Regions from separate parts of the Pseudomonas sp. S2_A02 genome, predicted to be linked through region 1. Evidence: riboswitches for the same ligand, from Rfam matches in the RefSeq annotation. Region 1 holds a riboswitch; the other holds the start of a gene.
The links. Region 1 has a riboswitch for cobalamin ahead of AB4O41_RS00175 (CbtB domain-containing protein). Riboswitches for the same ligand answer to the same signal wherever they lie in the genome.

Region 1 (9,607 bases):
GAATTTCTTGCGTCTGATGCCGGCCGACTCACGGGACGGCTACCTCGACGATTGGTATCAGAACGGCGGCAAGTTCAAGATGTGGCTGGATTATGAGTACATCGACAACGACAAACCAACGGCGCTGACGCTGGACGAAAAGGACCCGAAACGCGATTTCGCCCTGCAGTTGCTGGCCCGTTATGGCGAGCTCAACGCCAAACCCGATCCGATCAATCGCTGCGGTGGCGCTTACTGCTCGCGGCCGAACATCGATCTGGCGTTGCAGAACGCCGAACAGGCCTTGAGCCGGCTAGTTTCGCGCCCGGCCGCCGGTTTGAAAGTCATCGATCAGTTGCCAGAAGCCACGATGTTGCGCATCGAGACCCAAAGCGGCAAGCGCGAGGTCTACAGCCTGCTGCGCAACCGGGCCCACAGCAACGTGGCGTTCCTGCTCGGTGAATCGATGCGTTATCAGCCGGGGCTGGACACGTTGACTCTCTATCCGGGGGTGCTGAGCAGTTACCCGAACTTCATGTTCAACATCCCGGCGGGGCAAGTGCCCGCATTCGTCGACGCGATGGAAAACGCCAAGGACTCCGCCAGCTTCGAGAAAGTCGTCGAACGCTGGGGCATTCGCCGCAGCCATCCGCAGTTTTGGCAGTATTTCCATGATCTGAGCCGCTACATCCACGACACCGACCCGGTGGAAGAGGGCGTGCTGGACATGAACCGCTACGAAAACCTTTGAAATGTCTGCAATTCAATGTGGGAGCGACCTGTGGCGAGGGGGCTCCCGCAAGGGATCAGTGCATCTTTCCCGACAAAAATACTAGGACTTTGTGTGGCGCGATGATTGGCGTAAACTGCGTCCAAGCCTGCGAGGAGTTTCCATGACCGCTATTACCATTACCGACGCCGCCCACGATTACCTGGCTGATCTGCTCTCCAAGCAGAACACCCCGGGTATCGGCATCCGCGTCTTTATCACCCAGCCTGGCACCCAGTACGCCGAAACCTGCATTGCCTATTGCAAGCCGGGCGAAGAAAAACCTGAAGACACGGCGCTGGGGCTTAAAAGCTTCACCGCTTACATCGACTCGTTCAGCGAAGCATTCCTGGACGATGCGGTAGTCGACTACGCCACCGACCGCATGGGCGGCCAACTGACCATCAAGGCGCCAAACGCCAAGGTACCGATGGTCAACGCCGACAGCCCGGTCAACGAGCGCATCAACTACTACCTGCAAACCGAGATCAACCCGGGGCTGGCCAGCCACGGCGGTCAGGTCAGCCTGATTGATGTGGTCGACGACGGCATCGCCGTATTGAAATTCGGCGGCGGTTGCCAAGGCTGCGGCCAGGCAGACGTCACCCTGCGCGAAGGCATAGAGCGCACCTTGCTCGAGCGTATTCCCGAGCTCAAGGGTGTTCGTGACGTGACCGACCACACGCAGAAAGAAAACGCCTACTACTAAGGTGTTCGCTGCGACATAAAAAAACGGTGCCCGTGAGCACCGTTTTTTTGATCGTTCCCACGCTCAGCGTGGGAATGCAGCCCGGGACGCTCCGCGTCCCAAGAGCAGACGCAGAGCGTCCGTTGAGGCATTCCCACGCGGAGCGTGGGAACCATCATCTCAAGGTCTGTAGAGGTGCGCATGCCCCGCGCGATACAGCGACGATTCACTGAAGTGATCGCTGCCCAACACCCGGCCCACCAGAATCAGCGCCGTGCGGCGAAACCCCTTGGCTTCAACCTTCCCGGCAATATCCGCCAGCGTCCCCACCACCCAATCCTGATCCGGCCAGGTCGCCCGATGAATCACCGCGATCGGGCAATCGGCGCCGTAGTGCGGCAGCAATTCGGCGAGGATCTTCTCCAGATGATTGACCCCCAAGTGGATCGCCATGGTCGCCCCATGCTGCGCCAGACTACCGAGCTCTTCACCGGCCGGCATCGCGGTCTTGTCGGCGTAGCGGGTCAGAATCACGCTCTGTGACACGTCCGGCAGGGTTAGCTCGGCCCCCAAAAGCGCCGCGCAGGCGGCAGTGGCGGTGACGCCGGGAATGATTTCGAAAGGGATGTCGAGCTCACGCAAGTAGCGAATCTGCTCGCCAATCGCGCCGTACAGGCTCGGATCGCCGGAATGCACCCGGGCCACGTCCTGGCCGTTGGCATGTGCGGCCTTGATCAGCTCGATGATCTGCTCCAGGTGCAGTTCGGCGCTGTTGACCACTTGTTCGGCCTGGTGACCCTCCAGCACAGCAGTGGGCACCAGGGAGCCTGCATAGATGATGACCGGGCAGCTACGAATCAACCGCTGGCCTTTAACGGTGATCAGTTCCGGGTCGCCGGGGCCTGCGCCAATGAAGTAGACGGTCATCGTCGTTTCCTGTCAGAAAAAGGGTATGGGCACGCTTCAGATGAAGACTGCTCATGATCGAAGGCGGGGATTATCGGGGATTTTACGCGGCGCTGGCCAATGCCAGGGTGGCCTGGGCGTATTTTTGTCGTGGAATCAGCAACTTTGCCGGTGCCTGAGCTAACTGTTCGGCCAGTGCCAGCGCGGCACTTTCCGCTACGCCGTAACAGCCGGTGCGTTCGAACGCGATGTCCGAGTGGTGGCTGAGTTGCGGTTCATAACCGGCCAATTGTTCGCTGCTGAAATACGTCAACGGCAATGCCAGCTGTTCGGCCAGTTCGATCAGGGCGGGCTCTTCGCGCTTGAGGTCGATGCTGGCCAAGGCCTTGATCTGACGAAGCTCGATTTGATGAGCCTGTAACGCTTGATCAAGCAGCGCCCGCAGCGTGCTGACGGGGCAGCCGCGCTGGCAGCCCAGGCCGACCACCAGGGTCGGCGCTGTGCTGACGTCAGTCATGCGGAGTACTGGCCATCGCTTTTGCGGCGGAACAACCAGGCGCTGATCAGGCCAAGGGCCAGCCAGAACGCCATGTTGGTCAGCTGCGAAGCGATTTTGAACTGCGCTTCCAGGGCTTCCGGAGCCAGCATCGAATGCACTTCCGGTTGCGGTGCACCGATCACATGAGGCACGGCCAGGATCGCCACGCCGAGGATCTTCATCAGCCAGTGGCGGCTGAACACGATCAGCGCGATGCCGACAGCGGTGGACGCGGCAGTGCCAATCCACCAGATCTGCCGTTGCGCCAGATCTGCTGCGGCAGTGCCCGGCAGCTCAGGTGGCAGGCCGAGGGTTGGCGCCAGCACGAACGTCGCATAACCGGCCAGACCCCAGAGCAGGCCCTGAGAGGTACGGCGTGGAGCGCGCAAGGTGTAGAGGCCCGCGAGCATCAGGGCGAAACCGACCGCTACCACCAGATTGCCGCCGGTGGTTGACAGCACGCGCTGCCAGCCGTCTTCCGGCTCCCATGTTTCGGCGTCGTGGGTATGAGCGGCGACAGCGCCAGCATCGTGCTCGTGGACTTCGACAGCAGCCGGCTCGGATTTTTCGTAGGTCTCGGCCTGCAAAATCAGCGGGGCAACCCAAAAGCTTTGCAGCAGGGTCAGCAGCAGGGCGGCCAGCAACCCGGTGAAACCTGCGGTTTGCGCAATACGCTTGATCATGTCAGCAGGTCTCAATGGCACGGAAAGGCAGAGCTGTGACGGGTGTCGTGCGCGGCGTTGTGTACCGCTTCGATGTGCGAGAAACCGGCGAAGTACACCAGGCACGCGCCAAGGATCGACGCACAAAAAGCGGCGGTCAGGCGTTGGCTCAAGGTTGAAGTGGTGCTGGCGGTGCTACTGGCGGTACTGCTGATGATCGACATGGCGCTTCCCTCTGGTCTGTCAGCGGGTGAATAGAGCGCATGAAAACCGCCGCACGCCGGGGCACGCAGAGATTTCGAACAGCGCCCGCCCACCGCGGGTTTGTTATTCAGTGAACGTAAAAGTCACTTTGTGTTGCGGGCCGGTCTCCGGGCTCGCGAGGGGCAGGGCTTGCGCCGACACCTGCAAGCATCACCTTCCCATGCCGTATGACGGGCACAGTGGATCTGACGCTTCACTCGCTTACCGTTGCGGGGGCAGCACCGGACTGGCATGGCTTAAGAGTAAAGCACATGATTCACCGGTTTCCCGTTTCACCCTGTGAAGGGCACCCGTAACAAGGTGTGTAGGAGAGCATGGGCGGGGGTTGGGCGTCAATTGGCAAGGGTTCTCAACTCTGTGGTAGGGGCTTGCCTGTGGCGAGGGGGCTTGCCCCCGTTTTGATCGTTCCCATGCTCTGCGTGGGAATGCCTCAACGGACGCTCCGCGTTCGGCTCTGGATGGGACGCAGAGCGTCCCGGGCTGCATTCCCACGCAGAGCGTGGGAACGATCAATCAAGGGGGGCTGTGGCGTGCTCAGTGATTGACCCGCCCCCACACGATGCGTAGCCTTGCGCTTTCGAGGTTCTTCGGCATCTGCCGAAGCTAAGAAGGGAACGCGGTCGATGCCGCGGCTGCCCCCGCAACTGTGAACGGTGATGTTCGCTGCCACGCCACTGCAAGCCCTGATCCATCAGGTTCGCGGGAAGGCGCAGCGAATGCCAGGCCAATAAGGCCGGCACACCGTCAGCCAGGAGACCTGCCTCGACACAGATTCTCACTTTCAACCGGGCGGGGTGATCCGGTGGCGAAACTCTTGTGCGCGCACCTGCCGCAGCGATTGTCGTCCCGTATGCCCGCCACCTTGCCAAAGGGCATCCGATGAAAACACTGGCCAAACTCCCTGTCACCATCGTTACCGGCTTCCTCGGCTCGGGCAAAACCACCTTGCTGCGCCACATGCTCGACAACGCCCAGGGCCGCCGCATCGCGGTGATCGTCAACGAGTTCGGCGAGCTTGGCATCGATGGCGAGATCCTCAAGCAGTGCTCGATCGGTTGCACCGAAGAAGAAGCCAACGGTCGCGTCTATGAGCTGGCCAACGGCTGCCTGTGCTGCACAGTTCAGGAAGAATTCTTCCCGGTGATGCGCGAACTGGTCGCTCGTCGCGGCGACCTCGACCACATCCTCATCGAAACTTCGGGCCTGGCCTTGCCAAAACCTTTGGTTCAAGCCTTCCAATGGCCAGAAATCCGCAGCGCCTGCACGGTTGACGCGGTGATCACCGTGGTCGACAGCCCGGCCGTGGCTGCTGGTACCTTCGCTGCGTTCCCGGATCAGGTTGATGCCCAGCGCAAACTCGACCCGAACCTGGACCACGAATCGCCGCTGCACGAGCTGTTTGCCGACCAACTGGCCAGCGCCGACCTGGTGATCCTCAACAAGGCCGACCTGATCAGCGCTGACGACCTGGCCCGTGTGCGCCTGGAAGTCGCCGAAGAACTGCCGCCAGCGGTGAAAGTCATCGAAGCCAGCAGCGGCCGTCTGCCACTTGACGTGCTGATCGGCCTCGGTGCCGGTTCCGAAGAGCACATCGACAGCCGCCACAGCCATCACGATCATCACCATGAAGGTGAAGATGATCACGACCATGACGCGTTCGATTCCATCTCGATCGAGCTGCCACAAGCCGACGAAAGCCTGCTGATGGATGCACTGACTCAATTGGTGGTCCAGCACGGCATCCTTCGGGTTAAAGGTTTTGCAGCGGTGCCGAACAAGCCGATGCGCCTGCTGATCCAGGGCGTGGGCACGCGTTTCGACAAGCACTTTGACCGTCAGTGGGGCACTGAAGAAGCGCGCACCACCCGTCTGGTGTTGATCGGTCAGGATCTGGACGCCGCTCAGCTCGAAGCGCAATTGCGCGCTGCGCTCAGCGTTTAAACCATGCACCTGCTCAGGACCCAGCCCGGCGGTTTCGTGTCGGATGACAACATTGCCGACCTTGGACAAACCCCCGCCGAGCTGGTGATCCTGTGCAGCGGTGACTCCAGCCTGGCGTTGCTCGCCGAAGCGGCGCAGCAGTTGCCCGACGATTACCCGAGCGTGCGCCTGGCTAACCCGATGCAGGTGCAGAATCACGCCTCGGTCGATCTCTATGTCGACGAAGTGCTGCGCCACGCCAAGGTTATTCTGATTTCGCTGCACGGCGGCATCGCCTATTGGCGTTATGGCATTGAGCGGCTGGTGGAATTATCCGAACGCGGCGTTCAGCTGATTCTGGTGCCGGGGGATGATCGCCCGGACCCGGAACTGAGTGACCTGAGCACCGTAACCGCGCAAGACCGCGACCGGCTCTGGCACTTCCTGCGTCAGGGCGGCATGGCCAACGCACTCGACCTGTTTCGCTGCCTCGCTAATCGCTGGCTGGGCCGTAACTACCCATGGTCCGAGCCGCAAACCCTGCCACGCACCGCGATTTACCATCCGCAAAAAAGCCCCGCAGAACTGAAGGATTGGCAAGCCGACTGGCAAGCTGATCAGCCGGTGGCGGCGGTGCTGTTTTACCGCTCGCATCTGCAGGCGGCGAATACTGGTTTCATCGATATTTTCTGCCAGCGTTTGCAGGCGGCGGGGTTGAATCCGTTGCCGATTGCGCTGGCCAGTTTGAAAGAGCCCGGCTGCCTGACGGTGGTTGAGGACTTGCTGGATGAAGTCGAGGCGGGGGTGATTCTCAACACCACCGGTTTCGCCCAGTCCAGCCCCGAAGCGCCGCATCTGCGACCGTTTCGCCGCAACATTCCGGTGATCCAGGCGATCTGCGCCCAGGACAATGAACCCGGTTGGCGCGCCAGCGAACAAGGCCTCGGTCCCCGTGATTTGGCGATGCATATCGCGCTGCCGGAGCTGGATGGGCGAATCATCAGTCGGCCGATCAGCTTCAAGGATCTGGCGTGGCGCAGCGAGCGCAGTCAGTCCGACGTGGTCTGCTACCGGCCTGCACCTGAGCGCATGGATTTTGTCGCCGAACTGGCGCGGCGCTGGATCGATCTGGTGCGAGTGCCCAACGGCGAAAAACGCATCGCCCTGATCCTCGCCAACTACCCGACTCGCGATGGGCGCATCGGCAATGGCGTGGGTCTCGATACACCGGCTGCCGCACTGAATATCCTCCGTGCCCTGCATGTCGAAGGTTATCCGCTGCCGGCCGAGTTGCCGGACAGTGGCACCGCGTTGATCCAGCAATTGCTCGGCGGCGTCAGCAACGACCTCGACACCCTCGACCAGCGTCCCTGTCATCAAAGCCTCGCGCTGGACGATTACAACCTGATATTCAACGCGCTGCCCGAGGCCAATCGCCAAGCCGTGCTGGAGCGCTGGGGCGCCCCCGAAAATGATCCAATGTTCCGTGGCGGACGAATGATGATTGCCGGTCTGCGCTTCGGCCTGACTTTCGTTGGCATTCAGCCCGCCCGGGGTTACCAGGTGGACCCGAGCGCGGTGTATCACGACCCGGACTTGGTGCCGCCCCACGGCTATCTGGCGTTCTACTTCTGGTTGCGCAACACCTACGGCGCTCACGGCGTGATCCACGTCGGCAAGCACGGCAACCTCGAATGGCTGCCGGGCAAGGGCGTTGGGTTGTCGGAAAACTGCTGGCCGGACGCATTGCTCGGGCCGCTGCCGAACATCTACCCGTTTATCGTCAATGACCCGGGCGAGGGCGCCCAGGCCAAGCGTCGTACGCAGGCGGTGATCATCGATCACCTGATGCCGCCGCTGACCCGCGCCGAAACCTACGGTCCGCTGCGTAATCTCGAATTGTTGGCCGACGAGTATTACGAAGCGCAATTGCTCGATCCGCGCCGCGCCCGGGAGTTGCAACGCGACATTCTGCAACTGGTGCGCGACACGCACATCGACCGTGAACTGCAGCTCGACGAAAAGCTCGACAGTGACGCCGACGCGGCGATCTGGTTGCCGCGTCTGGACACGTATTTGTGCGACTTGAAGGAGTCGCAGATCCGTGATGGCCTGCACGTGTTTGGCGAGTCGCCGGTCGGGCGGTTACGCATCGACACCTTATTGGCTTTGCTGCGCATTCCTCGCGGCGATGGCCGTGGGGCGCAATCGAGCTTGCTGCGGGCATTGGCCAAGGCGTTTGAATTGGGCTTCGATCCGCTGGATTGCGCGTTGGCTGAGCCTTGGGTCGGGCTGCGTCCGGATGCCCTGTTGTCGGTCAGCGATGAGCTATGGCGCACAGCGGGCGATACCCGCGAGCGACTGGAGCTATTTGCCGCTGAACTGATCTTGCTGACACTGAACCCATCTCAAGCCCACCACGACCCCTGTGGGAGCGGGCTTGCCCGCGAAGGCGGCGTGTCAGTCGACATTGATTTATCTGACCCACCGCTATCGCGGGCAAGCCCGCTCCCACAGGGTCTTGCGTGGGCTGACGTCAGCGCCATCCTTGAGAGCCTGCGCGAAGTGGTCGCCCCACGCCTGGACGCCTGCGGCCCGGCAGAAATGCGCGGCTTGCTGGACGCCCTCAGCGGTCGATTCGTCCCGGCCGGCCCGAGCGGCGCACCGAGTCGCGGCCGGTTGGACGTGCTGCCCACCGGGCGCAATTTCTATTCGGTGGACGTGCGCAACCTGCCGACCACCACCGCGTGGCGCATCGGCTTCCAGTCCGCGAACCTGATTCTCGAACGGCACTTGCAGGACCACGGCGATCACCTGCGGCAGCTCGGCTTGTCGGTCTGGGGCACCGCGACCATGCGCACCGGCGGCGACGACATTGCCCAGGCCATGGCGCTGATGGGCGTGCGACCGGTGTGGGCGACGGGCAGTCAACGGGTCGACGACTTCGAAATTCTGCCGTTGAGCCTGCTGGACCGCCCGCGCGTGGATGTGACCTTGCGCGTTTCCGGATTCTTCCGCGATGCCTTTGCCAACCTGATCCGGTTGTTCGACGCCGCCGTGCAAGCGGTCGCCGCGCTGGATGAACCGGACGATCTCAACCCGTTGGCGGCCAAGGTCCGCGCTGAGTGGCAAGCGCTGCTGGAATCCGGTCTGGATGAAGACGCTGCGCGGCGGCAGGCCGGCTGGCGCATCTTCGGCGCCAAACCGGGTGCTTACGGCGCGGGCGTGCAGGGCGCCATCGACGGTCGCTTGTGGCAAAGCCGTGAGGACTTGGCCGAGGTTTACCTGAACTGGGGCGGCTACGCTTACGGCGGCTCCGATGAAGGCACCGCCGCCCGCGAACAGTTCGCCCAGCGTCTGAGCCAGGTGCAGGCAGTGTTGCAAAACCAGGACAACCGCGAACACGACTTGCTCGATTCCAACGACTATTACCAGTTCCAGGGTGGCATGCTGGCGGCCGTCGAAAGTCTCAGCGGTGAAGCAGCGGCCAGTTATCACGGCGACCACAGTCAGCCGGACTTGCCTAAGATTCGCACCTTGAAGGAAGAGCTGAACCGGGTGATCCGTTCCCGTGCAGCCAATCCGAAATGGATCGACGGGGTCAAGCGTCACGGCTATAAAGGCGCGTTCGAACTGGCGGCGACGGTCGATAACCTGTTTGCGTTCGACGCCACCACGCAGTTGATCGACGACCACCAATATGCGTTGCTGGCGGATGCCTATTTGCTCGATCCGGCGACCCGGGAGTTTGTCCGCGAACACAATCCCCATGCCTTGCGCGACATGACCGAGCGCATGCTCGAAGCGCAGCAACGAGGGATGTGGAAAGAACCGGGTGAGTACCGCGAGGCGCTGGAGAATTTGTTGCTGGACATCGAAGA
Region 2 (9,607 bases), 1.8 Mb from region 1:
TGGGCTTTATGGCTGACACCCGCTGCGTTCAAACCGGTGCCCGGCCCGGCCAGATGCACCACCGGGCAATCGAGCAACGCACACGCCAGCGCGCTGGCCGCGGTGGTGTTGCCGATGCCCATTTCGCCACCGATGAACAACTGCGCGCCGACTGCGACGGCGCGCTGCACACTGTCGCGGCCGGCCTGCAAGGCGAGTTCGCCCTGAGCCTGGGTCATCGCCGGACCCTGGACGAAATTCGCCGTGCCCGGACCGATGTTCAGGTGACGCACACCCGGCAGATTCAACGACGGCGTGACGGTGCCAAGATCGACCACTTCCAGGGAAGCACCCAACTGCCGCGCCAACACACTGATCGCCGCGCCGCCGCTGACAAAGTTGTGCAGCATCTGCCCGGTGACTTCCTGCGGAAACGCCGACACTCCTTCGACGACCACACCATGGTCACCGGCAAAAATCGCGATCCACAGCTGATCGAGCGTCGGCTTGACCTGCCCCTGCAACCCGGCCAATTGCACCGCCACCGATTCGAGCTGGCCGAGCGAGCCGGCAGGCTTGGTCAGTTGCTGTTGACGCGCCTGCGCCTGTTCGACTGCTTGCGCGTCGATTGGCTTGCACGGGTTCAGCCACCAGGAGTGAGTCATAACGCAGTTCCTTTCAAAGTCAGGGGCAGGCCGGCGACGGTCAGGACGACTCGCTGACAGCGCTCGGCCAAGGCTTGATGCAGCCAACCGGCTTCATCGACATAGCGGCGAGTCAATTCGCCCAGCGGTACGACACCCATCCCGGTCTCGTTGCTGACAAAAATGATTTCACCCGGCAATGATGCCAGGCAGTCCAGCAAAGCTTCGCGTTCGGCAGACAGGCGCTCGGCGTCGTCGAGCATCAGCAGATTGGTCAGCCACAGCGTCAGGCAATCCACCAGCAAGCAACGATCGGCACTGGCGTTTTCGCACAGCACGCGGGCCAGTTCCAGCGGCTCTTCGATCAACGCCCATTCGACTGGACGACGGGCGCGATGATGGGCCACCCGTTCATTCATTTCACCGTCCAGGGGTTGGCTGGTGGCGATGTAAATGACTTGGAGCAGACTGTCTGTCGCCAGTTTTTCAGCCAGGCGACTTTTGCCGGAGCGGGCGCCGCCGAGGATCAGTTGCAGCATGGTTTATTCCTTAAAATCTTCGGTGTCGGGACGGGCCTCATCGCGGGCAAGTCGGATCGCCGCATCGCCGCTCCCACAAGGATCGAGGCTGTTCACAGGTTTTTGTCCACCCACGAAACCTGTGGGAGCGGGCTTGCCCGCGATGAGGCCTGTGCAGCCACCTCAAATCCCACAGAGTTCACGCAGCAACGAAGTATCCAGATGCTTCTCCACCAGATCCGCCAACCGTTCAATATCGCGCTCACGCAAGGCGTGGTAATCGACCTCCTGCACATCCTGCAAACCAGCCCAGCGCAACAGCGCACTGCACGCTGCCGGTGACTCGAACAAGCCATGCAGATACGTGCCGAAAATCTGCCCATCGACACTTTGCGCGCCATCGCAGCGACCATCGTCGAGCTGCACCGCGGCATTTTCCAGGGCCGGCCCGGAGGTCACCCCGGCATGAATTTCATAGCCGCTGACCTCTGCATCTTCCAGCACCAGGCGCCCACGCACATTGCGCAATTGCTTCTCTTCTTCGAGCTGCGTTTCGAACGCCAGCAAGCCCAAACCGGCACTGGAACCCGGCGCCCCTTCAAGGCCCAGCGGATCGTGCACCTGCTCGCCGAGCATTTGCAGACCGCCGCAGATTCCCAGCACTTTTCCGCCGTAGCGCAAGTGCCGCGAGATCGCCGTGTCCCAGCCGTTGGCCCGCAGGTACGCAAGGTCGCTACGCACGCTTTTCGAGCCGGGAAGAATGATCAGGTCGGCCGGCGGAATCGCCTGGCCGGGGCCGATGAATTGCAAGTCCACTTGTGGATGCAGGCGCAGCGGATCGAAATCGGTGTGGTTGCTGATGCGCGGCAGTACCGGCACCACCACGTTGAGCACTTGATCAGCCTTGTCGGTCTGACGCTGATCGAGACCATCCTCGGCCTCAAGATGCAGGTCCATCACATATGGCAAGACGCCGATCACCGGTTTGCCGGTGCGCGCCTCCAGCCAGTCCAGCCCCGGCTGCAGCAAGGCGATGTCGCCGCGAAAACGGTTGATGATGAAGCCTTTGACCCTTGCCTGTTCGCTGGGCGACAGCAGCTCCAGCGTACCGACCAAATGCGCGAAAACTCCACCGCGATTGATGTCGGCAATCAGCACCACCGGGCAGTCCACCGCCTCGGCAAACCCCATGTTGGCGATGTCGCCGGCGCGCAGGTTGATCTCTGCCGGCGAACCCGCCCCTTCGACCATCACCAATGGATACGCCGCGCTCAGCCGTTCGTGGGAGGCCAACACCGCCTGCATGGCGATGGCTTTGTAGTCGTGATAGGCGACGGCATTCATGGTGGTGACCGCACGACCATGAATGATCACTTGAGCGCCGGTATCGCTATTGGGCTTGAGCAGCACCGGGTTCATGTCGGTGTGCGGTTCGAGGTTGGCGGCCTGGGCCTGCACCGCTTGAGCACGGCCAATCTCGCCACCGTCGGCGGTCACCGCGCTGTTGAGGGCCATGTTCTGCGGCTTGAACGGCACGACGCTGATGCCTTGGCGCGTGACCCAGCGACACAGCGCCGTCACCAGCGTGCTTTTACCGGCGTCGGACGTGGTGCCCTGCACCATTAAAGTGGCGCCCTGCACCTTCAATGTAGTCATTGCGCTTCCTTGACACAGGCTTCAAGCGCTTGCTCGAGACGCAGCCAATCCGCTTCATCAGCGGGCAAGCCAAACCGCACGCTGCTGGTGTGGGTGAACAACCGCAGCAAAATGCCGCGCCGGGCCATGAATTCATGCAGCGCTTCGGCGCGCTCGGTGATCAGCCATTGGAACAATGCGCAGCCGCCCTGAGGCTTGAAACCATACTGCTCAAGCAGCAATGCCAGACGCTCACCGGCTTCGTCAGTGCGAATGCGCTGTCGCGTGTGCCCCTCGGTATCCGTCAAGCACGCCTGGCCGAGCACGCGGGTCGGTCCGCTGACCGCCCAAGGTCCGACCTGTTCGGCCAGCAGCTTAAGCAACTTGCGTTCGGCCAATACAAAACCCAGCCGCACCCCGGCCAGGCCGAAAAATTTGCCAAAGGAGCGCAGCACGATCAAGCCGATCTGATGGGTGAACGGTGCCAGGCTCAAATGCGGGGTGTTGTCCATGAATGCCTCATCCACCACCAGCCAGCCACCGCGCTGAGCCAGCCGCGAATGCCAATCCAGCAGGCGAGCCGGGGTCAGGCTCAACCCCGTGGGATTGTTGGGGTTGACCACCACCAGCACGTCGAGGCTGTCGAGAAAGAAATCGACTTCCGACTCCAGCACTTCACGCACGATGTAACCATTGCGACGCCAGGCTTCGGCGTGTTCGGCGTAACACGGCGACAGCACGCCGACCTTGCCGGCCCGGCGCAAACGCGGCAGCAACTGGATCGCCATTTGCGACCCGGCCACCGGCAATACTTGGGCCGCACCGTAATAGTCGCAGGCAGCCTGCTCTAGCCCGTCATCGGTTTCCGGCAACCGCGCCCAGGCCCGCAGCGGGATGTCCGGGACCGGGAATGGCCAGGGCGCCAGGCCACTGGACAGGTCGAGCCAATCGGCTTCGGCAATGCCGTATTCAAGCGCCGCCTTACGCAAGCGACCACCGTGCTCAAGCATAGAACTCAGCCCCCACGCAAAGAATCAGCAGCCATAACCATATCCCGCGCTGTACCAATTGCCAGCCACGGTCGATGGAATCGGCATCCGCCGGCACACCTTCGCCCAACTGCGGACGCTGATGCAGTTCACCGTGATAGATCGCCGCCCCGCCCAACTCGACGCCCAGCGCACCGGCACCCGCCGCCATCACCGGCCCGGCATTCGGGCTGTCCCAGGTCGGGCCCTGGGTACGCCAGCACTTCAGCGCCAGTCGGGTTTTGCCCAGCAGCGCGTAGGTCAACGCCACCAGACGTGCGGGAATGTAGTTCAGAACATCATCGATCTTCGCCGCCGCCCAACCGAAACGCTCGAAGCGTTCGTTGCGATAACCCCACATCGCATCGAGCGTGTTGCTCAGACGATAAAGCACCACGCCGGGCGCACCCGCCACGGCAAACCAGAACAGCGCGGCGAATACCGCATCGCTGCCGTTCTCCAGCACCGATTCGGTGGCGGCGCGGGCGACTTCGGTTTCATCCAGCTCACTGGTCTGACGGCTGACCAGATAGCCGACGCGGTTGCGCGCCTCGATTAAATCATCGCTGCGCAGGGCCTTGGCCACCGGCTCGACGTGCTCACCAAGGCTGCGCATACCGAGGGCGCAATAGAGCACCAAAATCTCTACGATCCAGCCAACGTAAGGCGCCCAGGAAATTGCGGTGGCCAGCAAAGTCAACGGCACGACCGCCATCACCCAGGCTGTAACGCCATGACTGCGCCAGCCACGGCCACCGGAGTTGAAACGCTGCTCGATGCGATCGGCAAAACGACCGAACGCCACCAGCGGATGCCAGCGTTTGGGTTCACCCAGCAGCGCATCCAGCGCGACCGCGGCGACACTCAACAACGCCACACTCATTGACTCACTCCCCAATAATTTTCATACAGCAACTCGCTGAGTGGGCGTGCTTGCGCCCAGCCTTCGAGTACCAACATCGGCGCCGGATAGAATGCCTCGACCGGTCCCAGACAAAGAATGGCCAAAGGCTTGGCCCCGCTCGGTAAACCCAGCAAGTCCGCCAGCGCTTGTGGCTCGAACAATGACACCCAGCCCATGCCCAGGCCTTCGGCGCGGGACGCGAGCCAAAGGTTCTGGATGGCGCAGGACAATGAGGCCATGTCCATTTCCGGCAATGTACGACGGCCGAAGATATGCCGCTCACGATCGTCCATCAGCGCGGCGACCAGCACCTCGGCGCAGTCGTTGATGCCTTCGACCTTGAGCTTCATGAATTCGTCGGAACGCTCGCCGAGGGCTTCGGCGGTGCGGATGCGTTCCTCTTCCACCAGCTGCTGAATCTTGCCGCGAAGTGCCCGGTCGCTGATGCGGATGAAACGCCAAGGCTGCATCAGGCCGACACTCGGCGCCTGATGCGCGGTTTCAAGCAGACGCCTCAGTAACTCAGGTTCGACGGTGCCGCCGCTGAAATGCCGCATGTCGCGGCGTTCGGCGATCGCGCGATAAACAGCTTCGCGTTCGGCTTCGGAAAATGCGTTGTCCGTCATGGCCTCTTCGCGAGCAAGCCCGCTCCCACATTAGAAGGTGTGTGACCTGAAGAAACTCGGTCCACTGTGGGAGCGGGCTTGCTCGCGAAGGCGGCCTCACGATCAGGCACAAACAACGCGGCAATCGCCGATGGATTCGACGGAAAATAAAAATGCACATAAGAAGCCGTCATCCGCCCCTCACGATAAACCGCCTCCGCCCCCTCGCCCGCCATTCGGGCTCAGCCCACGAGCAATCGGCTCAAGTTCGGTGCTGGTCAACGAGTGGTGATAGGTGTGCCCACGCAGCAAACCTTCCGGCAATTCAACCGCCTGCAAAGCCAACGCGGCAAGACGCTTCTGCATCACCGCATCACCAGCCAGCAAGCCGACCAGTTCAGCGCGAGTACCCTCGACATCGGTCAAGGAATCCAGCAGATACAGCATGCCGCCACACTCGGCCAACAACGGTTTGCCCGCCGCGTGATGAGCGCGGATCGCGGTCAGCATCGGCGTGTTTTGCGACAACGCCACATGGTGCAGTTCGGGGTAACCGCCCGGCAGATACAGGCTGTCTGCCTCCGGCAATTCGGTGTCGCGGATCGGCGAGAAGAAAGACAGTTTGGCGCCCATGGCCCGTAGCAGATCCAGGCTCGCGCCGTAGGTAAACGCGAAAGCTTCGTCCCGGGCCACGGCAATTCGCACACCGGCCAACAACGGTTCGGCTGTAATCATTTCAGGCGCGGCGAATTCCACGGGCGGCGGTAGAGCCACATCGCAACTGCTGGTCAGCGACTCAGCCGCCGCATCGAGACGCAGATCAAGATCATTCAGCTCGCTGGCCTGAACCAGGCCGAGATGCCGACTCGGCAATTCGATCCCGGTCTCCCGGGACAACGCGCCGTACCAGCGCAAGCCTTCAGTCAGGCTGCCTTCGAGCAACTGCGCATGGCGCACGGTGCCGACCCGGTTGGCCAGCACACCGGCAAACGGCAAGTCCGGCTGATAACGCGCAAGGCCCAGGGCCAGCGCGCCAAACGTCTGCGCCATGGCGGTGCCGTCGATCACGCCGAGCACCGGCACACCAAGTGCCGCGCCAAGTCGGCGCTGGACGGCGTACCGTCGAACAGCCCCATGACGCCTTCGATGAGGATCAGATCGGCTTCGCCAGCGGCCTCCCACAATAGACGCCGACTTTCCTGCTCGCCGACCATCCACATGTCGAGTTGATAGACCGGTGCACCGCTGGCACGCTCGAGAATCATCGGGTCGAGAAAGTCCGGGCCGCATTTGAACACGCGAACCTTGCGTCCCTGATTGCGATGCAAACGGGCGAGCGCGGCGGTGACGGTGGTCTTGCCCTGACCGGAGGCCGGCGCGGCGATCAGTACCGCCGGGCATTGACGATGGCTATTCATAAAGTGCAGTTCACAACTCGACGCCTTTTTGCGCTTTGATTCCGGCCTGGAAGGCGTGCTTGATCATGCCCATTTCAGTGACAGTGTCGGCCAGCTCGATCATCTCCGGTTTGGCGCCACGACCGGTGACCACCACGTGCTGCATCGGCGGACGGGCCTGCAAGTCGCTGAGCACTTGATCGAGATCGAGGTAGCCGTGCTTGAGGGCGATGTTCAACTCATCAAGCACTACGAGGCCAATGGCCGGATCACGCAGCAATTCGCGGGACACCGCCCACGCGGCTTCGGCGGCTGCAATGTCACGCTGGCGATCCTGGGTTTCCCAGGTGAAGCCCTCGCCCATCACATGAAAACGCACCTGCTCCGGGAAGCGCCGGAAGAACAACTCCTCGCCGGTGCTGGTGCGCCCCTTGATGAACTGCACCACGCCGCACTGCATACCGTGGCCCATGGACCGCGCAAGCATGCCGAAGGCCGAGCTGCTTTTGCCTTTGCCGTTGCCGGAGAGCACCAGCAGCAAACCGCATTCATTTGGCGAGTTGGCGATGCGTTCGTCGATCACCGCTTTTTTGCGCAGCATGCGCGCCAGGTGGCGTTCGTCACGATCGGGGGTATCAGTCATGGGGGAGCTCTCCGTTGAGGCTGGATAACGGCGGGCAGGCACAAGAATAGACGGCAAGAAGCCTGGCATCGCCCACCGTGATGCCGTTGGATGAGTCAGGCCGGTCTCCGGGCTCATGAGCGGCGCCAAGGCCAACTGCGCGCCTTCCCATATCGACAGTCGACACAGTGGCTCAAAGCGCAGCTTTTACTCATTTACCGTTGCGGGGGCAGCGCCGGGATCGTGATCATTCTTCGCTGGAAGAAATTCACTCACCGGCTTCCCTGTTTCACTCTGTCGACCAGCGTCACAGAGCACCTGAAACAAGCCGCGAAGGTTAGAGGGTTGGGGGTGGAGCGTCAATTAAAGCCGGGGCGCCTCTGAGCGAATAACTGCCGTCGATCAATTAACTGACGCCAATCTTGTGCCACACTGCAAGCAGTGATATCAAAGAGCCACAACCTGACAACACAATAACAAGGGTGAGCCACATGCAAGGCATGATCATCAGCAATCCGAAGCTGGAATTCCTGCGGCCGGTGCTGGAACGCTGGTTTGACTGTATCGACCGCTACAATGCCGTGCGCGGCGATAACGATACACCTTACTGGTATGACGAAAACGCCAACCTCGGCCTGCTCTCCGCCGCGGCCTGGATGGCAGAAATGGTCACGCTGCAACAAACGTCGACGCGCAAACAGACCGAAGAAGGCGAACGCAACGCCCGCGCCGATCTGTTTATCGCCAGCAGCGAAGAACGCGCATATCTCCAGGCCACCCAGCGCTGGCCGCGAGTCAATAGCCTGAACCTGACCCAGGCACTGGCGGACATCACCAGTGACGCGAAGCGAATCAGCTACGCCAGCGATCTGAAACTCGGCTGCCTGTTTGTCGCGCCACAAAAAGCCCAGCACAGCGCCACCCCGGAAGAGCTCCAGGACATGGTCGACGACCTGCAAAAGGAGCATACCTGCGCCGTGGCCTGGTATTTCCCTTACGCCTACCGCAAGTTGCGTAATGAAACCGGCAACTACCATCCAGGGATCGCCGTATTGTTCAAGGAAGCCCGCGGCTGACGGGTTGAACCATCGAACGTCTACGCTTCTCTATGATTACGTCAATGCATTCATAGGGAAGATCAGTAATGCACAAACCCCAGCTCGTTTTCATTATCGCGCTCGCCGGAGGGCTCGCCGCCTGTGGTGAAACCTCCAGCCTGCAAGTCTCGGACGGAACCGGACCGTCGCCCAAGCTGCCAGAGCCGAATAAAACCCTGATCCCGACGGTAAACATCGCCCCGGCGATCGGCTGGCCTGAAGGCAAGAAACCCGTCGCCGCGGCCGGGACTCAAGTGACGGCGTTTGCCGAAGGCCTCGATCATCCGCGCTGGCTCTATGTGCTGCCCAACGGCGATGTGCTGGTAGCCGAAACCAACGCGCCGCCCAAACCCGATGATGGCACAGGCATTCGCGGCTGGGTCATGGGCAAAGTCATGGGCCGTGCCGGTGCCGGCGTCCCCAGCCCGAACCGCATCACCCTGCTGCGGGACAAAGACCACGACGGCGTCGCCGAAACCCGCACGGTGTTTCTGGAAAACCTCAACTCGCCGTTCGGCATGACCCTGGTCGGCAATGACTTGTATGTCGCCGACACCGACCGCCTGCTGCGTTTCCACTACGAAAACGGCGAGACGGCGATCAAGTCGCAGCCGATCAAGGTGGTCGATCTGCCGGGCGGCACGCTGAATCACCACTGGACCAAAAACGTCATCGCCAGCAAGGATGGCAGCAAGCTATACGTCACCGTGGGCTCGAACAGCAACGTCGGTGAAAACGGCATGGATCAGGAGGAAGGACGCGCGGCGATCTGGGAAGTGGACCGCGCCACCGGCAACCATCGGATCTTCGCCTCGGGGATTCGTAATCCAAACGGTCTGGCCTGGGAGCCTCAGAGCGGCGCACTGTGGACCGCCGTCAACGAGCGTGACGAAATCGGCAGCGACCTGGTGCCGGACTACATCACATCCGTGAAGGACGGTGGGTTCTACGGCTGGCCTTACAGCTATTACGGCCAGCACGTCGACATTCGCGTCGAGCCGCAAAACCCTGAACTGGTGGCCAAGGCCATTGCGCCAGACTATGCAGTTGGGCCACATACCGCGTCACTGGGCCTGACGTTTGCCGAAGGCAGCAAACTGCCCGCGCCGTTCACTCAAGGTGCCTTCATCGGCCAGCATGGCTCATGGAACCGCAAGCCGCTCAGTGGCTACAAAGTG

Region 2: linked by a shared signal. The riboswitch ahead of cobO (cob(I)yrinic acid a,c-diamide adenosyltransferase) and the one ahead of AB4O41_RS00175 (CbtB domain-containing protein) in region 1 are both predicted to bind cobalamin.

The regions. Positions count from the first base shown of each region.
Region 1 covers NZ_CP162776.1:44,497-54,103, forward strand. The annotation lists gene AB4O41_RS00150 (fatty acid cis/trans isomerase) at 1-730, shown strand, start outside; gene nfuA (Fe-S biogenesis protein NfuA) at 873-1,457, shown strand; gene cobM (precorrin-4 C(11)-methyltransferase) at 1,617-2,363, opposite strand; gene AB4O41_RS00165 (cobalamin biosynthesis protein) at 2,446-2,859, opposite strand; gene AB4O41_RS00170 (CbtA family protein) at 2,856-3,563, opposite strand; gene AB4O41_RS00175 (CbtB domain-containing protein) at 3,575-3,766, opposite strand; cobalamin riboswitch at 3,888-4,115, opposite strand; cobalamin riboswitch at 4,370-4,585, shown strand; gene cobW (cobalamin biosynthesis protein CobW) at 4,686-5,747, shown strand; gene cobN (cobaltochelatase subunit CobN) at 5,751-9,607, shown strand, end outside.
Region 2 covers NZ_CP162776.1:1,827,004-1,836,610, forward strand. The annotation lists gene cobT (nicotinate-nucleotide--dimethylbenzimidazole phosphoribosyltransferase) at 1-644, opposite strand, end outside; gene cobU (bifunctional adenosylcobinamide kinase/adenosylcobinamide-phosphate guanylyltransferase) at 641-1,162, opposite strand; gene AB4O41_RS08310 (cobyric acid synthase) at 1,325-2,797, opposite strand; gene cobD (threonine-phosphate decarboxylase CobD) at 2,794-3,786, opposite strand; gene cbiB (adenosylcobinamide-phosphate synthase CbiB) at 3,779-4,687, opposite strand; gene bluB (5,6-dimethylbenzimidazole synthase) at 4,684-5,334, opposite strand; partial or broken gene AB4O41_RS08330 (cobyrinate a,c-diamide synthase) at 5,331-6,731, opposite strand; gene cobO (cob(I)yrinic acid a,c-diamide adenosyltransferase) at 6,742-7,353, opposite strand; cobalamin riboswitch at 7,435-7,669, opposite strand; gene AB4O41_RS08340 (hypothetical protein) at 7,824-8,408, shown strand; gene AB4O41_RS08345 (PQQ-dependent sugar dehydrogenase) at 8,477-9,607, shown strand, end outside.